2 regions of the Mesorhizobium sp. M7A.F.Ca.US.005.03.2.1 genome follow, and region 1 is predicted to be linked to the other one. Evidence: riboswitches for the same ligand, from Rfam matches in the RefSeq annotation. Region 1 holds a riboswitch; the other holds the start of a gene.
What was found. Region 1 has a riboswitch for cobalamin ahead of EN991_RS06060 (CbtB domain-containing protein). Riboswitches for the same ligand answer to the same signal wherever they lie in the genome.
Positions count from the first base shown of each region.

Region 2: another riboswitch for cobalamin. It lies ahead of EN991_RS05740 (aromatic ring-hydroxylating dioxygenase subunit alpha); the one in region 1 lies ahead of EN991_RS06060 (CbtB domain-containing protein).

Region 1 is NZ_RZRP01000064.1:558-12,462, forward strand. Features, by position in the region: gene EN991_RS06025 (creatininase family protein) at 1-737, shown strand, start outside; gene EN991_RS06030 (tyrosine phosphatase family protein) at 841-1,350, opposite strand; gene cobD (threonine-phosphate decarboxylase CobD) at 1,347-2,396, opposite strand; gene cbiB (adenosylcobinamide-phosphate synthase CbiB) at 2,395-3,366, shown strand; gene cobO (cob(I)yrinic acid a,c-diamide adenosyltransferase) at 3,403-4,017, opposite strand; gene cobU (bifunctional adenosylcobinamide kinase/adenosylcobinamide-phosphate guanylyltransferase) at 4,019-4,534, opposite strand; gene EN991_RS06055 (CbtA family protein) at 4,527-5,297, opposite strand; gene EN991_RS06060 (CbtB domain-containing protein) at 5,313-5,492, opposite strand; cobalamin riboswitch at 5,528-5,724, opposite strand; gene EN991_RS06065 (MFS transporter) at 5,790-6,989, opposite strand; gene EN991_RS06070 (DUF1624 domain-containing protein) at 7,213-8,211, shown strand; gene EN991_RS06075 (isoprenylcysteine carboxylmethyltransferase family protein) at 8,208-8,684, shown strand; gene EN991_RS06080 (MerR family DNA-binding transcriptional regulator) at 8,769-9,155, opposite strand; gene mgtE (magnesium transporter) at 9,313-10,731, opposite strand; tRNA gene EN991_RS06090 (tRNA-Leu) at 10,921-11,005, opposite strand; gene lipB (lipoyl(octanoyl) transferase LipB) at 11,240-11,905, shown strand, end outside.
Region 2 is NZ_RZRP01000060.1:1,895-13,799, reverse strand. Features, by position in the region: gene EN991_RS05750 (DUF680 domain-containing protein) at 44-244, opposite strand; gene EN991_RS05745 (DUF680 domain-containing protein) at 324-521, opposite strand; cobalamin riboswitch at 1,033-1,235, shown strand; gene EN991_RS05740 (aromatic ring-hydroxylating dioxygenase subunit alpha) at 1,350-2,597, shown strand; gene EN991_RS05735 (hybrid-cluster NAD(P)-dependent oxidoreductase) at 2,623-3,723, shown strand; gene EN991_RS05730 (PqqD family protein) at 3,893-4,324, shown strand; gene EN991_RS05725 (serine kinase) at 4,373-5,422, shown strand; gene EN991_RS05720 (glycosyltransferase family A protein) at 5,419-6,171, shown strand; gene EN991_RS05715 (glycosyltransferase family A protein) at 6,227-6,979, shown strand; gene EN991_RS05710 (glycosyltransferase family A protein) at 6,979-7,656, shown strand; gene EN991_RS05705 (nucleotidyltransferase family protein) at 7,653-9,128, shown strand; gene EN991_RS05700 (FAD-binding oxidoreductase) at 9,169-9,915, opposite strand; gene EN991_RS05695 (molybdopterin-dependent oxidoreductase) at 9,912-10,523, opposite strand; gene EN991_RS05690 (DegQ family serine endoprotease) at 10,672-11,905, opposite strand, start outside.

The sequences.
Region 1 (11,905 bases):
CCGAGGCGACCATCGCCGTGCTGCCAGTGGCGGCGACCGAGCAGCATGGGCCGCATCTGCCTGTTTCGACCGACACGTCGATCATGAACGGCATGCTCGACACGGTCATTTCGCGCCTGCCCGACGATCTCGACATCCGCATCCTGCCGGTGCAGGCCGTGGGCAAGTCCAACGAACACCTGCATGCGATGGGTACCCTCACTCTGCCGGCAACCACGCTGATCGAAGCCTGGACCGAGCTTGGCCTGTCGATCGCGCGCGCCGGTGTGCGCAAGCTGATCGTGGTCAATTCGCATGGCGGCAACGAGGAGATCATGGGCATCGTCACGCGCGAATTGCGCGTGCGCGAAAAGATGCTGGCGGTGAAGACCAGCTGGCAGCGTTTTGGCCGTCCGGCCGGCATGTATACCGAACTGGAGGACCGTCACGGCATCCATGGCGGCGATGTCGAGACCTCGCTGATGCTGCATTTCCGGCCGGACCTCGTGGACATGGGCAAATCAGACAATTTCGTTTCCAATGTCGCCAAGGCCGAAAAGGAATTTTCGCTGCTGCGCCACACCGGCACCCACGCCTTCGCCTGGATCGCCAGCGATCTCAACCCGAACGGCGTCGTCGGCGACGCCAGCATCGCGACGGCGGAGAAGGGCCGGCTGACGGCAGAATATCAGGCCGACGGCTTCATCAGCCTGCTGCAAGATGTGCGCAAGGCGAAGCTTGCGGAGTGGTTGACGTAGCCTCCAAACCAGTGGCAAGCGCTGTCATCGCTATTCCAGATCCTCTTGAACAAACGAGGCGATGGAGGAGGCGGATCAGACGAACAACGATATGGGGGCAAAGCTAGCTGTCGATCCTCAGCGCAAAGGGCGTGCCTTCAAAGGCGTCCGCGCCGCGCCCGATCGATTCGATCGCCTCGACCATGCGGCCGTTGCGCTCAAGCAACGCATCGGCCACGGCGATCAGTCGCGGATTGGGCGTTGCCGAAGGCGACAGCGCCCGCAGCGTCCGCGCCAATTCGGCCTCGTCACGCTTCGGCGCCAGTGCTGCCGCGATGATATAGGCCGAAGCCGTCGAGCGGCTGATGCCGGCATAGCAATGCACGAGCATCGGCCTTGCCCGGTCCCACCGGCGCGCGAAATCGAGCAAATTGCGGACATGGTCTTCGCCCGGCATGGTCATGCCGTCCTGCGCCACCGCGATGTCGTGCATGACCAGATGCAGGTGGTTTTCCCTCGAGATCGAGGCCGGCCGCACCACCTCCGTTCCGGCGGCGAGCAGCGAAAGCATGCGGTCGGCGCCGGTCCTGGCCACCGTTTCCTCGATCTTTGCCAGCGAGCAGACATGGATCATTGTTTTGAACCCTTCGATTGATGCTCGCGCCGCGACGCCCATTCGGCAAGTGCGGATTCGAGCCGCTGCCATTCCTCCTCACTGCCCGGCAGGCCGGCGCGCAGAACGTCAGGCCGGTCGGCAAAATGGCGAAGCAGGATGCCGCGCTCGCCGAGCGCTGCAAACAAATCGGCGGCATTGGTCAGACTGAGGAAACGATACAGTGTGGTTCCGCCCGCAACAGGAACGCCGAAGCGGCCGAAAAGCGCATCGAGACGCGCCGATTCACCGGCCAACGACGCCCGCATCACGTCCTGCCACCCGATGTCGGCAAGCGCGCGGATGCCATATTCCAGCGCCGGGCCGGCGACGGCCCATGGTCCGAACTGCGTATCCAGCCGGTCGACCGTCGCAGTATCGGAAAGTGCAAAGCCGAGCCGCAGCCCGGCCAGGCCAAAGAACTTGCCGAACGAGCGCAGCACGACGAGGCCGCCCCGACCGACATCGCCCGCGACGCTGTGCTGACGCGGGCCGACATCCATGAACGCCTCGTCGACGACCAGCAGTCCGCCCTTGGCGCGCAATCCGGCGGCCAGAGCCAGCAACCGGTCGCGCTCTATGACACGTCCATCCGGATTGTTCGGATTGACGATGATGACGAGGTCGGCGTCAGCCAACGCTTCGAAATTATCGACCTCCGCCGCCTGGTGCCCGGCGATCGCGGCAGCGCGGGCATGTTCGGCGTAGGTCGGACCCAGCACCAACGCCTTGCCGGGCGAAATGAGCGACGCAACGCGCGGCAACAGGATCTGTGTGCCCGGCGCCGCCACGACGTTGGCTGGCGACGGCGCGCCGTAAGTACTGGCCGCGATCTCTGTCAGGTCGCGTGTGCGCGCGGCTTCCGGCAACCGCGACAGCGAGGTGGCGGGCAGGTCGAAAAGCGGGTAGGAGTGCGGATTGATACCGGTCGAGAGGTCGACGAAAGGCAGCAGGGCGTTGGGGAAAAGCACCCTCGCGCGGCCAAGACTTCCACCATGGTCCACAACCGCCCCATTAAGAAGCTTCATGTCAGTCCTGATCGCTTTCCTGTCATTGGTCGTCGAATTCGCCCTCGGTTACCCCGACTGGCTGTTTCGCGCCATCGGCCATCCGGTGACGTGGTTCGGCAGGCTGATATCCTTTCTCGACCGCAGGCTCAACCGCGCCACTGATCCCGACGCGCTGCGTCGCAAGCGCGGTGTCCAGGCGCTGCTGGTCATCGTGCTGGTGCCGGCGATAGTCGGCCTGGGCGTACAGATCCTGTTCTGGTTCGTTCCCATGGGCCTGGTCATCACGGCCCTTCTGGCAACGTCGCTGCTGTCGCAGAAGAGCCTCTATGAGCATGTCGAGGCGGTGGCTGACGCCCTCGACACCGGCGGCCTCGCCTTGGCCCGCCTTGCCGTTTCGCGGATCGTCGGTCGCGACCCTGAAACGCTCGACCGGGCCGGTGTCTGCCGCGCGGCGATCGAGAGCCTGGCCGAGAATTTTTCCGACGGCATCGTCGCCCCTGCCTTCTGGACCGGCGTCGGCGGCCTGGCCGGCGGCGCCGCCTACAAGGCCGCCAACACCGCCGATTCGATGATCGGCCACCGCACCCCGCGCCACGAGGCGTTCGGCTGGGCGGCGGCGCGCTTTGACGATTGGATCAACCTGCCGGCGTCGCGGCTGACGGCGCTTCTGATCGTGCTGGCGGCATTCTTCGTCAAAGGCGCTGATGCGAAAAAAGCCTGGCATGCGGTGCGGCGCGACGCGAAAAAACATCGCTCGCCCAATGCCGGCTGGCCGGAAGCGGCGATGGCCGGTGCGCTCGGCCTGGCGCTCGCCGGGCCGCGCTTCTATGGCGGCGTGCTGGTCGACGACGTCTTCATGGGCGAAGGCGGCCGGCGCGAAGCCGACAGCCTCGACATCAGGCAGGCGCTGAAACTCTATCGCGTCGCCGACTATCTGCTGATCGCTCTGTTCGGGTTGGTTTCGGTCGTTGTCATCGTTGTGACTTAACCTCACCCTCCCCCGTCTGGGGAGGTTGAGGAACACTCAGAACTCGATCCCCTGCTGCGCTTTCACGCCGGCGGAAAAATGATGCTTGGTCACGCCCATTTCGGTGACGAGGTCTGCGGCCTCGACCAGCGCCGGCTTGGCGTTGCGGCCGGTGACAACGACATGCAGGCCCTCGCGCCGCGCTTTTAGCGCGCCAACCACTCTGTCGAGATCGAGATAGTCGTAGCGCAGCGCAATGTTCAATTCGTCGAGCACCAGCAGGCTGATCGACGGATCGGCCATCAGTTCGAGCACCTTGGCCCAGGCGGCTTCGGCGGCAGCGATGTCGCGCTTCAGATCCTGGGTTTCCCAGGTGAACCCCTCGCCCATCGCGTGCCACACGACACGGTCGCCGAAGGCGGCGAAGGCGTCCTTCTCGCCGGTGTGCCACTTGCCCTTGATGAACTGGACGACACCGACGCGCTTGCCGTAGCCGAGCATCCGCAGCGCCAGCCCGAAGGCGGCCGTGGTCTTGCCTTTGCCCGGGCCGGTGTTGACGATGAGCAATCCCTTCTCGACCGTCTTGCTCGCCACCTCGGCATCCTGCACCGCCTTGCGCTTGGCCATCTTGGCGCGGTGGCGCTCTTCGTCCTTATTGTCGATATCGGTCATATCATTTCACCTTGAGCGGCAGCCCCGCCACCATCAGCAGCACCGTATCGGCAATCGCCGCGACCTGCTGGTTGAGCCGGCCGGCGGCATCGCGAAAGCGGCGCGCCAGTGCATTGTCCGGCACGATGCCTTGGCCGACTTCATTGGACACCACGAACCAGGGTCCGCGCGGCCGCGACAACACCTCCGCCAATCGCCGGCATTCAAGGTCCAGATCGTGTTCGGCCAGCATATGGTTGGTCAGCCACAGCGTCAGGCAGTCGACAAGCACCGGCCGATCGTCCGGCAAGGCGGCAAGGGCGCCGGCGAGGTCGAGCGGTGCGTCGATGGTCGTCCAGCCTTCGCCGCGCCGCGACCGGTGCAACGCGATGCGCTCACGCATCTCGTCATCATAGGCTTGCGCCGTGGCGATATAGGTCCAGGGCGGCGGCAAGGCGGTCGCCAAAATTTCGGCGCGCGCGCTCTTGCCGGAGCGCGCACCGCCGATGAGGAAGGTCAGTGTCTTGCGATCAGGCAAAGCTGTCGCGCAGGCTGGTCGCGGTGCCGGTGAAGCGGCCGCGCACCACGCCGACAACCGCGCCGAGCACCAGCCAGAACACCAGATTGGTCACGGTCACCGCCACCACGAACTGGTGATGCAGCCCTTCCGGAATCGCCGTCTCGTAACTGTCGGGCTGCGGTGCCCCGACAACATGCGGTGCGACGATCAAAAGGACGGCAAGGATCGCCAGCGGCAGCGACTTGCGGAACGCGATCAGGCCGAGACCGGCAGCGGTTGCCGCCACCGTTGCCCACCACCAGATCTGGCGCTGGGTGAGATCGGCGGCCGGCATGGCCGGCAGTTCCGGCGGCAGGCCGAGGCCCGGTGCCAGCGTGAACACGGCAAAGCCGGCCAGGCCCCAGAACACGCCCTGGCGCCAACCACCGATGCCGCCGGCGAATTCGGAAACCGCGACCAGGATCAACCCGAAGCCGATGCCGGTGACGATGTTGGCAAGCACGCTGAAGGCGAAACGCTCGAAACCGTCTGCCGGCGCCCAGCCCTCGTCTTCCGCCGCAGCAGTCGCTTCGGCAGGGGCCGGAGCGGCTGTGCTCATGGCATTGCTATTCGTTGCTGCCGGAGCGGCATGGTCATGGTGATGCCCGCCGCCCGCCTGTTCGTAGACCTCCGCCTTCAGGATCAGCGGCACGGTCGCATAGGCCTGCATGCAGGCAAGAACGACGCCGGCCACGAGCCCTGCGATCGCCGCGATGAACACGACGTTGCGAAACAGGTTCATGATGTCAGCCCCTCGTCAGTGGCAGGGAAATGCCATCGAATGGCGATAGTCGTGAGCCGCATTGTGGACCGCATCGATATGCGAGAAGCCGACAAAGCCCATCACGAAAATGCCGAGCAGCGCGGCAAGCGCGAGCTGCATGAAGCGCGACTGCGAGGAGACGGAAGCGCCGAGGGAGACGGAAGCGGTAGTCATGTCTTGTCCTTTCGCCCTCCACCCGAGGGCATCGAAGTCAGTTTCCTGTCGCCGGCAGGTCTCCTGGCTCACGGATCAGCGTCCTTCCCCACCTTCCCGAAGAAAAATCTTCAGTGGCATATGGAGAGGACTACCGCACACAGTTGCGGGGGCAGCCACGGCATTGGGCGAAATCCGCCCTTACCGCATTCCCTCTTGGCTCCAAAATGGAACCGGCGACACCGGCGACTATAGGCAGAATCCTCGCGTCCGGCAAACCAAATTCCGCCGGCGACCGTTGCGAATGCGCCATGAAGGTCAAAGCGATTTCGGCAGATAGCGCCACGTCACGAAGCCGCAGACCGCCGCCAGCAGGCCCAGCGTGACGAACACCGAGCCCAGGCCGAAGAAGGCCAGCACCACCGAATAGACCAGCGGCGGCGTCAGCTCGGAAAAGTCGAGATAGGTGCGATAGACCGCCGCCATCTGCGATCTTTCATAGGAGCGCACCGAGCGCATGAAGGCGGTCGAGCCGAGCGCATCGAGCGCAATGGTGAAGAAGGCGCCGCAGAGCAAGAAGGCGCCGGTGAGCAGCGGCACGGTTTCGCCGACGAAGCCCGCCGCCAGAAGCGCGACCGACATGGCGAAATAGGCAAATGTCATGGTCCTGCGGCCGCCAAAGCGCTTTCCCGCCTTGCCCCAGAAAATCGCCATGAACAAAAGCGCGTTGCCGGCCGAAACCAGCAGGCCGCCGGCCAGCTTGCCCTCACCCGTAATGACCATGAACAGCGGCCCATAGACGAAGAACGTCGTCCAGAAACAGGAGCGCCCAAACGCGATCAGCCAGGCCAGCCTGAGCCTGGGCTGGGCGATGAAGCGGCCGATATTGGCGAGCGGATTGGCTGGTCGCGTCTTGCCGGGACGGATCGACGGGTTGTCGCCGAGCCGGTAGGTCCAGAACAATGCCAGCAGCGCTAACGCGAACACGGCCACCGCGCCATGCGCGGCATAGACGCCGAAGCGCGTGTAGAGGAAGATGCCGAGCGTCGGCCCACCGGTCCAGGCCAGCATCGACCACGCCATGCGCAGCGATTCGGCCTGCATGAAGTCGGTCTTGCGGATGTGGTCCATGATGTAGAGGTTGAGCGTGATCGACAGCGCGCTGGCTCCCATCACCCGGCACAGCATGCCGGCCAGTTGCCCGGCAAGCGTGTCGGTGACGAAGAACAGCGAGCCGATGGCCAGCAGGCAGGCGCCCGCCGTGTAGACCCAGCGCCGGGCGAAACGGCGGATCAGCATCGGCATGAACAATGTCACCGACAGGCCGAGCATCGCCACGACGGTGTAGAGGATCGAGACGATCTGCTCGTTGTGCAGGATCTCGTAAGCTTGGATCGGGATGACGCTCGACACCGTGGCGCGGGCGAAGGATTCGACCGCATAGAGCGAAGCGAAGGTGCGCGCGTCCGCGGCCTTGAGGGCCGGTAGCCAGATCGGATGGCGCACATGGGTGGACATTGCTTTCCCCGAAGCAGATTCACCGGGTCAAATCTGCCGTGGCGACCTCAGCGCCAATAAGAGGAAACCGACGTGCATCCGGCAAAAGCGAAGCCGGCCAAAGGCTTTCCGGCACTGGCCCAATGCCGCGGCTGATCCGGCGTTATCGGCAGGGTTGCCGGTCTTCTTTTGTCCTGGGCAACCGTGATAGTCCTCCAGCGGGGCTGAATCAGAATGCGAGACCATGAGCATCCAAACGCCGACCGCGCCCGTTCAGGATCGACCAAAGCGCATCGTCGCCATCGACATCGTGCGCGGCATCGCGCTGATCGCCATGGCAAGCTACCATTTCACCTGGGATCTGGAGTTCTTCGGCTACACCGATCCCGGCCTGACCGCCTTCGGCTGGTGGAAGATTTACGCGCGCTGCATCGCCTCGACCTTCCTGTTCTTGGTCGGCGTCAGCCTGTATCTCGCCCACGGCCGACAAATCCGCTGGAACGGCTTTTGGAAGCGGTTCGCCATGGTCGCCGGAGCCGCGATCGCGATTTCGGTCGTCACCCGCATAGCCACTCCGGACGGCTTCATCTTCTTCGGCATCTTGCACGAGATCGCGCTGGCCAGCCTGCTCGGTCTCGCCTTCCTGCGCCTGCCGGCGCTGCTGACGCTTGTCGTCGCCGCGCTCGTTATCGCCGCCCCCGTCTATCTGCGCTTCGAGGCCTTCGATCACCCATGGCTGTGGTGGGTCGGCCTGTCGGCGACCAATCCGCGCTCCAACGACTACGTTCCGCTGTTTCCGTGGTTCGGCGCCGTACTTGCGGGCATCGCGGTGACGAAACTCGCCGCAGGTGCCGGCCTGCTTGCCAGGCTTGCCAATCTGGCGCCCGGTCGCTTGGCCAACCCGCTGGTCTTCATCGGCCGGCACAGCCTGGCTTTCTATTTGATCCACCAGCCGCTGCTGATCGGCTGCGTCTGGCTGTTCTCGCAGATCATGCCGGCGCAGGTCGAAACCCCGCAGGTGAATTTCCTCAAAACCTGTCAGCTGTCCTGCGAGCAGTCGCGCGACACCGAGTTCTGTACGAGCTACTGTGTCTGCATGCTCGATACGCTCGAGGGCGAGTCCACGCTTGATAGGCTCTACAACAACGATCAGACTGCGGAGTGGAAAGCGCATTTGTCCGATCTCGCCGGCATGTGCACCGCCAAGACCGACAGCAAGTTGATGGAGGGAGGGGCCGAATGACCGAGAACCAGCCGAAGCCGGGGCTCATACCGTGGCCGCCGCTGATCTACATCGCCGCCATCGCCGTCAGCATCGCACTGGGCCTGCTCTATCCCCTGCCCTGGATCGGCGACCTGCTGGGCGATATCCTGTTCGCGGCCGGCTGGGTGGCGCTGTTTGCCGTCGCCGCACTCTGGTTCACCGCGATCCGCACCATGATCCGGGCCAAGACCACGCTCAACCCCAACGCTGTACCCGATCACCTGGTCACCACGGGTCCCTTCGGCGTCACCCGCAATCCGATGTATCTGGCCAACACGCTGCTGTTGATCGGCGTCGCCTTTGTCTCGGGCATCGTGTGGTTCCTGCCGCTGGCGTTCATCGCCGCCTATGCCACGCAGAAGGTGGCGATCGAAGGCGAGGAAAAGGTGCTGGCGGCAAAATTCGGCAAGAAATACCGCGACTACGCCAAACGCGTGCGCCGCTGGATTTGAGCTGGCTTTCAAGCGGCCAATCTCCCCCTCGTGGGGGAGATGTCCGGCAGGAGAGAGGGGGGCGCTGTCCCTCAAACTCTCTGCCTAGGTATTCACGCCAAGCTCCACCAGCCGCTCCACACAAGACTCCTCGGCCTGGTCGAGTTCAGCCAGCGTCTCCTCGAGGTCGCGGCGTTTCTGCCGGAGATCCTCGCGCTTTTCCTCGATGCGCTTGATCATCAGGTTGAGCTGGCCGACTTCGCCGGGCGGCTCCTTGTACATCTGGATGATTTCGCGAATCTCGTTGATCGAGAAGCCAAGCCTTTTGCCGCGCATGATCTGGCGAATGAGCTGCCGGTCGGAGGGGCGAAACAGCCGCGTGCGGCCGCGCCGCACCGGCTGCACCAGTCCTTCGTCCTCGTAAAAGCGCAGCGTCCGCGTCGACACGTCGAACTCGCGGGTCAACTCGGTGATCGAATAATATTCTCGCATTGCCACTCCCACACGCCGAAACACCGGGGCGATCGCCATGGCGGCGTCACCCTTCTGTCCCGAACCAAAACCCATGCCATGCCGGAATCGACATGGCGCCCCGCGCGAGCCTCGCACGGCATTTACGTAAAAGTCAATTGAGCCAAAAGGCGTGCCTTCAGGGCACGCCGAACCACCACGTGGCAATGCCGAGAAATGCAAAGAAACCGACGACGTCGGTAACCGTGGTGACGAAGACCGCCGAAGCGACCGCCGGATCGACCTTGAAACGATCGAGCAGCAGCGGGATCAGGATGCCGGCCAGGGCGGCCACGAACATGTTGATGATCATCGCCGCCGCGATGATCCCGCCCAGATTGGGATCACGGAACCAGGCTGCCGCGACGATGCCGATCAGGATGGCGAAGACGATGCCGTTGATGAAGCCGACACCCATCTCGCGGCGAATGATGCGGCCGGCATTGTAGATGTCGAGATCCCTGGTCGCCAACGCCCGCACGGTGACGGTCATGGTTTGCGAGCCGGCATTGCCGCCCATGCCCGCGACGATCGGCATCAGCACCGCCAGTGCCACGATGTGTTCGATCGTGCGGTCGAACAGGCTGATCACCGACGCCGCCAGGAACGCGGTCAGAAGGTTGATCAGCAGCCACGGAACGCGTGAGCGCGAGGTCGAAAAGATGCTGTCGGAAAGCTCTTCGTCGCCGACGCCGCCCATGCGCATCAGATCTTCCTCGGCCTCCTGCTGGATGACGTCGACGACATCGTCGATGGTCAGAACGCCAACCAGCCGTTCGTTCTCGTCGACGACCGCGGCCGACAAAAGATCGTACTGCTCGAATTCCCGCGCCGCCTCTTCCTGGTCCATGGTGGCCGGAATGGCGTGCCGCGTCTCGTGCATCACCTCCTCGACCTTGACCGAACGCTTGGTGCGCAGGATCTGGTCGAGGTCGATGGCGCCGAGCAGCTTGAAGCTCGGATCGATGACGAAGATCTGGCTGAAGCGCTCGGGAAGATTGTTGTCCTCGCGCATGTAGTCGATGGTTTGGCCGATCGTCCAGAACGGCGGAACCGCGACGAACTCGGTCTGCATGCGGCGGCCGGCCGTCTCTTCGGGATAATCGAGCGAGCGGCGCAGCCTGATCCGCTCGGTGAACGGCAGTTGCGACAGGATCTCGTCCTGGTCTTCCTGGTCGAGATCCTCGAGAATGTAGACGGCGTCGTCGGAATCGAGCTCCTGCACCGCCTGCGCGATCTGCGCATTGGGCAGATTGTCGACGATCTCCATACGGATCGCCTCGTCGACCTCCGTCAGCGAGGAGAAGTCGAAATCGGCGCCCAGGAGTTCGACCAGCGCGCGGCGCTGTTCGGGATGCAGCGCCTCGAGCAGGTCGCCGAGCTCCGACTGGTGCAGGTCGTCGACTTCATGCTTGAGGGTCAGCGTGTCGCGGTCGGCGATCGCCGCGCCGATCCGCGCCAGGAAGGACGAAAGCACGGCGCCGTCCTCGCCATAGATGTCGGCGTGGTTGTCCTCGGCGGCCCCGGCGCCGGTCGTCCGTTCGTGCTCGCCTTCCACCAGCGCCTCCCGCCACAAGAATCCCGGAAAAGGTGCAAATCAGGTCTAGAGCATCGGACCCAAAAGGGGAAACCGGTTTTGGAGAATCCGACGCTCAAAAAGAAAGTGGCGTAAAGTGCGGGAATATCAACGAAATGCGTCCGGCCCGCAGCGGGCGAGACCGGCACAAATCGGATTATGGGAAGAGAATGGTGCGGTCGAGAAGACTCGAACTTCCACGGGTTGCCCCACAGCGACCTCAACGCTGCGCGTCTACCAATTCCGCCACGACCGCACGTGGTAGAGCCGGAACCGACCGGCTCGCGGCGTGTAGCAAATCGTTTCCGGTGAAACAAGTGCACGGCAAGCAATAATGTCAGGCGATTGGCATAATGCTCCACAGGGCCCGAACGCAGCGCCGGAACTGGACGTTTGCGCCTGATATCGCCATATGGAAGGCAAGTTGATGTCGCCCAAAGGTGCGAGGCGTTTTTGGGCGCGCCATGGACAAACGAAAAGACGATACGCCATGACCGAACGCAGCCAGATCGCCACGTCGTTCCTGCCGCTTCCCGGCTCGGCACCGGTCGAATGGCTGATCGAGCCCGGCCTTACCGCCTATCCCGAGGCACTTGCCTTCATGGAGGCGCGCGCCGAGGCGATCCGCAGCGGCGCTGCCGGCGAAATGGTCTGGTTGGTCGAACACCCGCCGCTCTACACGGCCGGCACCAGTGCCCGTGGCGAGGATCTGATCGACGCCAGCCGCTTCCCGGTCTTCGCGGCCGGACGCGGCGGCGAATACACCTATCATGGGCCGGGCCAGCGGGTCGCTTACGTCATGCTCGACCTGAAGCGGCGGCGCGAGGATGTCCGCGCCTTCGTCGCGGCGCTCGAACAGTGGATCATCGGCACGCTTGCCGCTTTCAATGTGCGGGGCGAGCGCCGCGAGGACCGGGTCGGCGTCTGGGTCGTGCGGCCGGATCGCCCTGCTCTGCCGGACGGCTCGCCGGCGGAGGACAAGATCGCGGCCATAGGCATCCGGCTGCGGCGCTGGGTGAGTTTTCACGGCATCGCCATCAATGTCGAGCCCGATCTCGACCATTTCAGCGGCATCGTGCCTTGCGGCGTGCAGGACCACGGCGTCACCAGCCTCGTCGATCTAGGCCTTCCCCTGACCATGGCCGATCTTGACCTG
Region 2 (11,905 bases), on a different contig from region 1:
CCAGGACGGCAGACACAGCTGCCGTCGGTTGCGAAATTGGTTGTTAGCGACCGAAGAGGTTACGGTCGCTGCCCTGAGCGGGCGTCTGGGCAGCCGGTTCCGAGGTCTTGGTGGAAGCCGTGTACGACTGGTCCACAGCGGCGGCAGGCTGGTTCGGGCCGTTCGAACCGTAGTTGTCGCTGCCCGCGAAAGCGCTGCCGGTGATGGCCAGAACGGCGGCGGCAGCAATGAGGATCTTGTTCATCTTGAATACTCCTGAATGTCTGAATTTCGCCAGGGCGGCGGGCGAGCCCGCCGTCGACCGGAAAACTGGGAATCGGCTGTTAGTTGTTGCCGAAGAGGTTGCGGTCAGCACCCTGGGCAGGCGCCTGAGCAGCCGGTTCCGACTTCTTGGTCGAAGCGGTGTACGAGCTGTCGACAGCAGTGGCTGCCGCGGCGTTCGAACCGTAGTGGTCGCTACCAGCGAAGGCGCTGCCGGAAATGGCCAGAAGGGCTGCGGCAGTGAGAATGATCTTTTTCATTTTTGGTACTCCAGTATCGTCTTTTTTCCGTCCGTCTAGCGGCGTGTCTTGGAAATGAAATCGCGTCGTTCGGACAGCCCCGATGTGGGAGGGCAAGGTCGTCTTTTCCAATCACGAAGTTGTTCCGTGTGGACCATGAATCCCCACCTTGAAATTGTGCCAATGGAATCTAAGGATGCATTTTTCTTCTTCATATCAGTGTGTTAGGTGTAGCCACCTGATGGATCACTGACTGTTTCAGAGGCCCAGCGTTCACACCGTCCTGCACGCACCGTCAACAGAAACGAACCGTTCGGTTCGATTTTAGGGCGAGCTAATAGTCACTTTTCGAAACCATTAACCTTTTTTGACCCCCCGCGAAGGGTCGGATTCGGGAAGATCGCAGCCGGCAAATGGCCGCCCGGGAGGTGGGATCTCGGCCCGCGACGAGCTGCAGTAGCGTTTCGCATGCCGTGTCGCGCCGCATGGATACGATGTCGTTTTCATGCCGACGGCGCGCCCGCGATCGTGGTTAGATCATACCATCTCAGGTGCCGCTTCGTGACGACGAGGCGGAGAATTGGGAAGCCGGTCAGAATCCGGCGCTGCCCCCGCAACGGTGGTGGAGTTCAAGTCGCAACGGGAGACCACTGGGCAACCGCCTGGGAAGGTGTCGCGATGGTCCGCAAGGACAACTCCAGAGCCCGGAAACCAGCCCGAGATTTTTAGACTCGACTGATCGCGGTGGGCGGTCAAGAGGTGGATAGCGCATGTCCGGCACACAGCCGGCCTGTGTTTCAATCCTTCCTCCATCACCACCAGTTCAGTCCTTAGAAACGAGGACAGGACATGGATATCCGCAACGACATGCTGAGGCTCCTGAAGGGGCGCCGGCAAGGCTTTTCGCTGGAGCAGCCCTTCTACACCGATCCGGACTACTTCAAGCTCGACATGGAGCTGATCTGGTATCGCGACTGGCTGTTCATCGGCCATGATTGCGAACTGCCGAAGCCGGGCAGCTACATCACCGTGCAGGTCGGCGATTATCCGGTCGTCCTTGTCCGCGACCAGCACGGCAAGATCAACGCCTTCCACAATTCCTGCCGCCATCGCGGCAGCCGCGTGTGCAACACGGAGAAGGGTACCGCGGCAAAGCTCGTCTGCCCGTATCATCAGTGGACCTACGAGCTGGACGGCCGCCTGCTGTTTGCCCGCCAGATGGCCGACGGTTTCGACAAGAGTGATTTCGGCCTGAAGCCGGTCGCCTGCGAGAGCGTCGGCGGCTACATCTTCATCTGCCTGGCCAAGGAACCGGCAGATTTCGCGCCGATGCGGGCGATGATCGAACCCTATCTTTTGCCGCACCGGCTGCGTGAAGCAAAGATCGCCTTCGAGAGCACGATCGTCGAGAAGGGCAACTGGAAGCTGGTCTGGGAAAACAACCGCGAGTGCTACCACTGCGCCGCCAATCATCCCGAGTTGTGCAAGACCTTCCCCGAGGCTCCAACCATAACCGGCGTCCATGGCGCCGACAGCGACCCTGAAATGGTCGCACACTGGGCCAGATGCGAGGCATCAGGCTTGCCGAGCAAATTCCGCATCGATCCGGCAGGGCAGTACCGCGCCACCCGCGCGCCCTTGCTGCGCGATGCCGTCAGCTACACCATGACGGGAAAACGGGCGGTCCAGAAGAACCTGTCCGACAGCGTTTCAACCGACCGCATCGGCTCCTTGCTGCTCTATCACTATCCGACGACCTGGAACCATATCCTCGGCGACCACGCCGTTACCTTCCGCGTGCTGCCGATCAGTGCCACGGAAACCGCGGTGACAACGAAATGGCTCGTCCACAAGGATGCGGTCGAAGGCGTCGACTACGACCTCGCTGAGCTCACCCATGTCTGGACCGAGACCAACGACCAGGACCGCCGCATCGTCGAGGAAAACGCCTTCGGCATCCTGTCGCCTGCCTATGAACCAGGCCCCTATTCGGAGCTGCATGAGGGCGGCGTGATCCAGTTCGTCGAGTGGTACGCGTCGTTCATCGGGCCGCGCCTTGCCGAAGGCGGCCGGCCGGCCCTGCGCAGCGTCGCCTAGCCCAGGGGATAAGAGGATGAATGCGATGACGGACCTTGGCCTCTATCGCCATCTCGACCAGATGACGCCCTGGAACGACAGGCTGCAGGTGCTGGAAGTGATCGGCGTCAGCGACGAAGCGCCTGACGTGAAGACCTTCACCTTCCGCTCCGACAACCAGACCTGGTTCCGCTACAAACCGGGGCAGTTCGTGACTCTGGAACTGCCGACATCGGACGGGCCGCTGATGCGCACCTACACGCTGTCGTCCTCGCCGTCGCGGCCGTTCTCGATCGCGGTGACGGTCAAGGCGCAGGCGGGCAGCACCGGTACGCGCTGGATGTTCGACCATCTGACGCCCGGTTCGCACGTCAAGGCCTATGGGCCGACCGGCGACTTCTCGCTGCATAGCCACCCGGCCGCCAAATATCTGTTCATTTCGGCCGGTTCCGGCGTGACGCCGATGATGTCGATGCTGCGCTGGCTGAACGACTGCGCGCCATGGACCGATGTCGGCTTCGTCAACTGCGCGCGCCGCCCGGAAGAGATCATTTTCCGCAAGGAGCTCGAACTGCTCGGCAGCCGCATGCCTGGGCTGTCGCTCGGCTTCATGATCGAGGAGCGGTCGAGCCGCGAGGGCTGGTTCGGCCATATGGGCCGCATCGACGCGATCCGGCTGCCATTGCTGGCGCCCGATTTCCGCGAGCGCGAGATTTTCTGCTGCGGCCCCGATCCTTTCATGCGCGCCGTGCGTGGCATGCTGGACGCAGCCGGCTTCGACATGACGAAATACCATCAGGAAAGCTTTGCCGCGCCTGCCGTGGAGGAGATCCCGGCGCCGTTCTCGCCGCCGGCGGAAGACGGCGCCGCTGCCACCGTGGAGGCCGTGACACCGATCCGGTTCTCGCATTCCGATGTCGATGCCGAATGCGTCGCCGGCCAGACGGTGCTGCAGACGGCACGCGCCTCGGGGGTGCGGATTCCCGCCGCCTGCGAGTTCGGCCTGTGCGGCACCTGCAAGGTGAGGAAGGTCGCGGGCGACGTCGAGATGAGCCACAATGGCGGCATCCTCGATCACGAAATCGAGGACGGCTTTATCCTCGCCTGTTGCTCGAAGCCGCTTTCGGCGCTTGAAATCGAGGCGTGACCGGCAGGCACGGTCAGAGACTGTCCATGCCCGCGCGGCCTGCAGCTGCGCTCGGCCGGGCCTACGCCATCTTGCCAAAAACCCTGCAAATGGTTAGACGCCTGCAACGGTGGGGTTGACCGTAGGGGCCGAAGATCATCTCCGCGGCCTGCTTCGGCGGGGAGCAAACATGCGACAATCCGGCGTATATGCCATTGCCAGCAAGGATATCGTCTTTGAATCCTTCGATGGCGAAGCCGTCGTTCTCGACCTGACCACCGGTAAATATTTCGGCTTCTCTGATTCAGGCAGCAGGCTTTGGGATGCACTGTCGTCCGGCGTGCCTGCCTCCGAACTGGTCGGCGCCGCGACCGGGATTGGCGCCCTCGATGCCGCCGCGATTGACGGCTTTGTTTCACAATTGCTCGAATTCGGTTTGCTGGCGGCCGCAACCGATGGCGTGGCAAGACCGGTTCCCAGCGAATTGCTGGCTCAGCTCGCCGCTGCCGGCGAGCCCCTCAAGGTCGACATCCATGACGACCTTGCCGACCTCATTGTCGTCGATCCCATCCACGAGGTCGAGGAGCCCCTCGGCTGGCCCGCAGTGAAGCAGGCCAACTGAGGCGCCCGCCAGGCTCTCGTTGCCGGACAGCTCCGGAACAGGCAGACCATGCCAAACGTCACTCTCGAAAACCTGACTGACTACGCACGTCATGTCCTGGCGCAAGCGCAGAGCAGCGCCGCGCATTATCCACTGACCTGCAAGGTGGGCTTGCCGCATCTGGAGTTGACCACTCATGTGAGTGCCGGCGCGTTGGCGGATGCCTTCGCTCATGGCTTTGTCACGGCTGCGGACAACCGAGCGCCTGCCGACATCTGCCGCATCTTCGTCGCACATCCCGGCATTGACGGCATCGCGGCACCGGCCAGATGGGGCCAAGGACCCTTCACGCAGCATGGCTTCGCCACCAGGCTGGCGGAAGCCGGATTGCGCGGCAACCATTTCCATGACCTGGATTTCTGGCAGTTCTATGATCCGCAACGTCGCGTTGGCGTGCAATTGATGGCCTCGGCCGATGCCTTTCCACCGTGGGAGCCGGGAGCGCCGCTGCGCCCCTTCCTCCATTGGGAATATGCGGCACGTGGCATGCGGCTGGCCCATGCGGGGACGCTCGGCACCAAAGGCAGGGGCGTACTGCTGGCCGGCGCGGGCGGCGCCGGGAAATCCGGGACCGTCGCCGCCGGCCTCCTCCACGGGCTGGACAGCGTCGGCGACGATTATGTGCTGGTCGACCTCTCCAACGGCGTGACTGCCCGCCCGTTGTTTTCAACACTCAAGCAGGATCCCCAGGGATTCGCGCGACTTGGGCTGAAGCACCGGCTGAAGGCGCACGGTCCGCTCAACTGGCAAGGCAAGCATGCTTTTCACATTGACGACATTGCGCCACGGCCGGTGCCCGAAACTCTGGACATCGTTGCGCTGGTGGTGCCACATATCGGCGGAGGCGAGGCAAGTTCGATCGTGCCGGTGTCGCGCAGGGATGCCATGATTGCCTTGGCGCCGTCCGGCATAGCGCAGATGCCGGGCGAGCGGGAGAGCGGCTTTCGCTTCTTCAGCGACCTGACCCGCCTGCTGCCGTGCTATCGTCTGTCGCTGGGGACGCAGCCACAGGAGATAGCCGGCACGATTGCGGACTTTCTTGTGCGGGGCGCTTCGTGAAACTGAGCGTGATAATGCCCGTCTACAACCGTGAGCGCTATGTCGTTTCGGCATTGCGCTCGCTGGTGCGGCAGCGGGACGCCGCCGATCTCGACATCATCGTCATCGACGACGGTTCGACCGACGGCTCTGCTGAGGCCGTACGCTCGATGATGCGCGAAAACCCCTGCATCCGACTCTTCCAGCAATCGAACATGGGCGTGGCCAGGGCGCGCAACGCCGGGCTGCGGCAACTGCCGCCGGATGCGGAGTTCGTGTCATTCCTGGATTCTGACGACATCTCGCTGGCCGGACGGTTCAAGGCCGATCTCGCCCGCTTCGAGGCTACCTCCGGGCTTGAGCTAACCTATTCGCTGATGACGCTGGTCGACCGGATCGACGACGAGAAGCTCGAGCCGGAGGCGGACTGCTGTACCATGACGCTTCGCGGAATTTCGCTGAGCACCGCTCTCTTCAGTCGAACGCTTGTCGATCGCATCGGCCATTTCGACGAGGACTTTGAGCAGTCCGAGGACACGGATTATCTGTTGCGAGTCTTCGAAACCGGTCCGCGCTACGAATTGCCGAACACCGTCGCGATCTACTACCGACGCCACGCCGGAAATGTCACCAAGGAACATAGCGGCAGGGTCCGCAACCACTTGCGTGCAATCCACAAGTCGATGCGGCGGCGCAAGGCCGATCCGTCACGGCGAGAGGTCCAGGGCATCTTCGAATTGAAGAGTCCCGCCGATTGGCGGATGCCATGATGCTCGACACAATCGGCTCGGATCAGCCAAGCCCGCAACGCTGCTGGAGACGCCGATGAGGCTGAGCGTCATCATGCCGGTCTACAATCGCGAACAATTCGTTGGCCTGGCGCTGCGCTCGTTGCTCAGGCAGCGCGAAGACATCGATCTCGACATCATCGTCATCGACGACGGGTCGACCGATGGCTCGGCAGCCGTCGTACGGTCGTTAATCGACGAGGCCCCATGCATTCGTCTTTTCCAGCAGATCAATGGCGGGGTCACCAAGGCGCGCAATGCCGGGCTGAAGCAGTTGCTGCCGCAGACGCGTCTGGTGTCGTTTCTCGATTCGGACGACATCTCCCCGATAGGCCGCTTCAAGGCGGATCTCGCCTGCTTCGAAGAGGATCCTGGCCTCGAGCTGACCTATTCGCGCATGACGCTGGTCGACAAGATAGATGGCGAGACACTGGAACCGGCCGCCGACAGCCACTCCATCACCGTGCGGGGGATCCACCTGTCCGCCGGGATCTTCGCGCGAGACCTCATCGAGCGCACCGGTGGTTTCGACGAGGATTTCAAACAGGCCGAGGACACCGACTATCTGTTGCGTATCTTTGAGAGCCAGGCAAAATACGTTATGCCCGATACGGTGGCTCTCTATTACAGGCGTCATCCCGGCAACATGACCAAGGAAGCCGATGTGCCCTTTCGCGAGTTCATGCGCGCCATTCACAAGTCGATGAAGCGTCGCCGGGCCGACCCCAGCTTGCGCCGGGTGGAGGGGATTTTCGACTTCAAGGATCTCGCGCAGTGGCGGTTCCTTTGATGGCAGGCTACGGCGTCGTCATTCCGGCTTTCAACGCGGCCGCCACCATAGGCGCTGCCCTGAACTCCGTTCTGGCCCAGGCGGCAAAGGCGGAGGCCATCGTCGTGGTCGATGACGGTTCGACCGACGATACGGCCGCGGTGATCGATGCGATGAACCTGCCGGTGACGGTGCTGCGACAGGACAATACCGGACCCGGCAGCGCAACGACCCGTGGCATTGCGGCACTCTCGACGCCGCTCATCGCGACGCTCGATGCCGACGATTTGTGGCTGCCGGACAAGATCGAACAGCAACTGGCCTATCTCGGCCGTCATCCCGGGACAGCGGGCGTCTTTACGCATTGGCGGACGTTTCGCGGCGACAGCCCCGATTTGCCCGATGCGGCCAGTGGAGCCGGCTGGTCGCGCACGACGATGATGATCCGCCAGGAGGTGGTGCAGAGCGTCGGTCCCATCATCGACCCACCAGGCGGTCGCGGCGAGATGATCGACTGGATCGCCCGGGTTCGTGAGGCAGGCTTTGTACTTGCCATGCTCGACGACGTGCTTGCATTGCGCCGCATCCGTCCGGGCAGCCTTTCCTACGGCCGCGATCCGGCACGCGACCGGGGCTATATCCAGGTCGCAAGGCTCGCCATGCAGCGGCGGGCCCAGAACAAGGCGGGCTCCAGTTGAACGCCAGGCCTGTTCGCCGCATCAGCCGCCGCTTCCCGGACTATGGCTGGTCGTGGCCCACTGGCCAGTTGGACCTGTTGCTGAAGGCGGCGCTGCTCTCCGATGAGGACGCAGCCGCTGCCTGCGCCGCGCGCTGGCTCGACGAGAACGACATCGACCTCGTCTCGTTTCGAGAACATCGTCTGCTCGCCGCCATCTCCGACAGGTTCGGCAGAAAACTGGCCGGGCATACCGCGCACCCGCGCCTCGTCGGCCTGCAGAAGATGCTGTGGACGAAGTCGCGCATGGCGATGCGCGAGGCCGAGCCGGCGCTGAAGGCGATGGCCGACGGCGGCGCCGACATCATGCTGATCAAGGGCGCCAGCCGCATTGCCTTGAACGCGTCGGCGCAGCGTGGTCGGGTGGCGCATGACATCGACATACTGGTGCGCCCGCGCGACATGGCTGCCGTCTTCGACATCTTGCGCGACCGCGACTGGCAGATCGCCTCGGGCGTCAGCGCGCAATATCTGCGAACCCGGTTGGCGTCGCTGCGGTCGATGAACTTCTTCAAGGGCCGTTTCGGCGACATCGACCTGCACCAGCTCGGCTATGATGGGTCGCAGACGAGCGCGGAAGACGACCTGGCGATCTGGCAACGGGCGGTCCCGGCACAATTCAGCGGCGTCGCGGTCTTCGTGCCATCGCCGGCCGATCGCATGGCACTGGCCATCGCCCATGGCGGCCTCGACGCCCACACCCACAGCGACTGGCTTGTCGACTGCGCGGTCGCCATCCATGCCGAAGACGTCGATTGGGGGATGTTCCTCGACATCGTCGGAAGACGCGGCCTGGCGGTTCCAGCGGCGGTGGCGTTATCCTATCTGGCGTTCGAGATCGGCATTCCGGTGCCGGAACGGACAATGGCCAGAATCTTCGAGATGGCCGACCGGGCTGGCCTGTCGCGTTGGTCGTCGGTTCTGCAAGCCAAGCCGCGCACGGATTTCGGCGGCCTGGTCTGGCTGTCGCGCGGCCTTGCCAAGCAGTTGCGCCTGAAGCGGAAGAAGGGCCGGTTGCAGCAGGAGCCGCCCGCCAAACCCTGGCGCGGGAGACCGGCCGCGGGCAAGCCGCAAGCCGCATCGGCGCCTCTGGTGTTTTCGCAGGCCATCGCCTGTCCGCAAACGACCGGCGACATGATGCTCGACATCACCGTCAGGATCGGCGTTCCGCCGGTCCGGCGCCGCATCGAAATGGAGATCAATGACGGTGGCGAGCATATCGCTCGCCTGCGTGCCGTGGCTATCAGCCGATCCGGCAGGGAACGCGTGCTGCATTTTCGCGGCAAGGTGACGCTCGACGGCGCGCGAGTTGCCTTGACGCTCGAGGCGCGACCATCGCGACAGTTTCGCGAGTGGAACGACGCGGCCACGGTGGCCGCCTATGGCGCCTTGCCTTTCCAGTTGCTGTCGGCGGGTTTCTTGCCGATCGGCTGAAGGCGAATCCGACGAACCTTTCTCGCAAGGCGGCGTCCGCTCAAACTCCGTAGCGTTCGGTGCGGATGATTTCGGCTGCAACGCCGGCATCGATCAGCGCCTGGGCTGCCGCGGAAACGAAGGCATTGGAGCCGCAGACGAAGGCGATGCCAGGCGGCTCGGGCAGCCGCGCCATGGCTTGCGCCATCATCGCGACGTCCACCCGCCGCGCATAGTCGGCCGGGCGGCGTGCGGCTTCGCGGGTCAGTGTCAGCACCAGCTCGAAGCCGTCCTGACGCTCGTCGAGGGCGATCAGCTCGTCACGAAAGATCACTTCGTCCCAGACCCGGACCGAAAAGACCAGGACGACGGGCACCGCTGAATTCCGTGCGGCGCGGTGGCGGATCATCGACATCAAGGGCACGACGCCCGAACCGCCGCCGACCATCACAAGCGGCCCACTCTCATCCTTCGGCCAGACGAAATGCCCGCCAAGCGGCCCGCGCAGTTCGATTTCGTCGCCAATTGCCGCGACTTCGTGGAAGAAGGGCGAAACCTCGCCATCGTCGAGTTGTTCGATCGCCAGTTCGATTGCGCCATTCGTTTCGGGCGCGGAGGCGATGGAATAGGAGCGGCGCGCCTGATAGCCGTCCGGCGCCGTCAGCCTGACGTCGACATGCTGCCCGGCGCGATAGGCGAAGGGCCGAGACGGCTGAAAAAAGAAGCTGGTGACACGCGGCGTGCGCTTTTCGATGCGGACGATGCCGGCTGTTTGCCAGGGCGACTGCACTGCCGCCGTATCGCTCACGGATCGTCCGTGTAGCGTTGCTCGCGCCATGGGTCGCCATAGATATGGTAGCCGCGCAATTCCCAGAAACCGGGCTCGTCGCGCGTGGTGAATTGCAGGCTGTTCAGCCATTTGGCCGACTTCCAGAAATAGAGATGCGGCACCAGCAGCCTTGCCGGGCCGCCATGATCCGGCGTGATCGGCTTGCCTTCGTAGAGCAGCGCGACCATGGCCTTGCCGGCGGTGAGATCCTTGACCAGCACATTGGTGGTGTAACCGTCGAACGCGTGCGCCAGCGTGAAGCCGGTCGGCGGCTCCACACCCGCGTCGGCAAGGATATCGTCGACCAGCACGCCCTGCCACGGCGTGTCGAACTTGGTCCATGCGGTCACGCAATGGATATCGCGCGTCATCTTGGTCAACGGCAGCGCGTTGAACTCGGCCCAATTCCATTTCTTGATCGGCCGTGGCCCATGTTTCAGCGTGAAAAACCAATCCTCGGTGCGCACGCGCGGCGTCGGACCGGCCGACAGCACCGGAAAACCCTGTTCAAGATATTGGCCGGGCGGGATGCGGGCATCGTCATCGGTTGGCGGGCGCCGTCCTGAAGAGAAACCTCGGGTGACCATCGCGGCAATCTCCTGCATCGGGCCGACATCAGCCTGATGCAATGTTCTCGAAGATGTCGTGGCGGGCAACCAAAATCTTGACGGGCGGAGGCCGGAGGGGATCGTCGCCGACGAACCCTGCCGGTCCCGTTCACGTCAAGGCCATTACTCAGCCATTGGCAAAAGGCACCGCGATGTAGATCTGAGCGTCGCCACGCTCGACCAGCAACAGCACCGACTTGCGGCCAGACTTGCCGGCTTGCGCGATTGCCTGGGTTACCTGCCTGGCGTTCTTAACCGGCACCTGATTGACGGCAACGATGATGTCGCCGGCCTGTATTCCGGAAGCGGCGGCGGCTTTGTCGGGATTGACGCTGGCAACCACCGCGCCGTGCTGCTTGCCGGCTAGGTTCATCTGCTGGCGAATGTCGGGCGTTATATCCATCAAGCCGAGCCCTATCGCCGGAGCGCGCCCGGCACTGGGCGTGTCGGACCCGTCATCCAGCGACGCGGTCTTCGCATCGGCGCTGTTCTGGCCGACATCGACGGAAATCCGCATCGGCTTGCCTTTGCGCCAGACATCGACCGTTTCCGTGGCGCCCGGCGCGACATCGGCGACCGCCCGCGACAGGTCCTTGGGGTCCTTTACGTCCTGCCCGGCAAAGCTGGTGATGACGTCGCCCGTCTCGATGCCGGCCTTGGCCGCCGGCGAGCCGTCATTGACCTCTGAAACCAGCGCGCCGCCGGGATGGTCGAGCCCGATGGCGCTCGCGACATCCGGTGTCACCTCCTGGATCTGAACGCCGAGATAGCCGTACTGGATGGAGCCGCCCTTCATCAGCTTGGCCACCACCTTCTGGGCCTGGTCCGACGGAATGGCAAAGCCGACGCCGACGCTGCCGCCATTGGGCGAATAGATCGCCGTGTTGATGCCGACGACATTGCCGGCGACATCCACCAGCGGACCGCCGGAATTGCCGTGGTTGATCGGCGCGTCGATCTGGATGAAATCGTCGAACGGGCCGCTATGCAGGTCACGGCCGCGCGCCGCGACGATGCCTGCCGTGACGGTGGTGCCGATGCCGAACGGGTTGCCGAAGGCCAGCACCTGGTCGCCTGGCATAAGCTTGTCGGAATCGCCCCATTTGACGGTCGGCAGGGGTTTGTCCGACTTGATCTTCAGCACGGCGAGATCGTTCTTGGCATCGCGCCCGACAAGCTTGGCCGGAAGTTCGGTGCCGTCGTCGAGCGTCACCTTGATCGAAGAGGCCCCATCGATGACGTGATTGTTGGTGACGATGGTGCCGTCGGAGGCGACGATGAAGCCGGAACCCAGCGCCTCGGCGCGCTGCGGTTGCTGTTGCGGCGGCGTCTTGGGCGTCGGCATGCCCTGGTCACCGAAG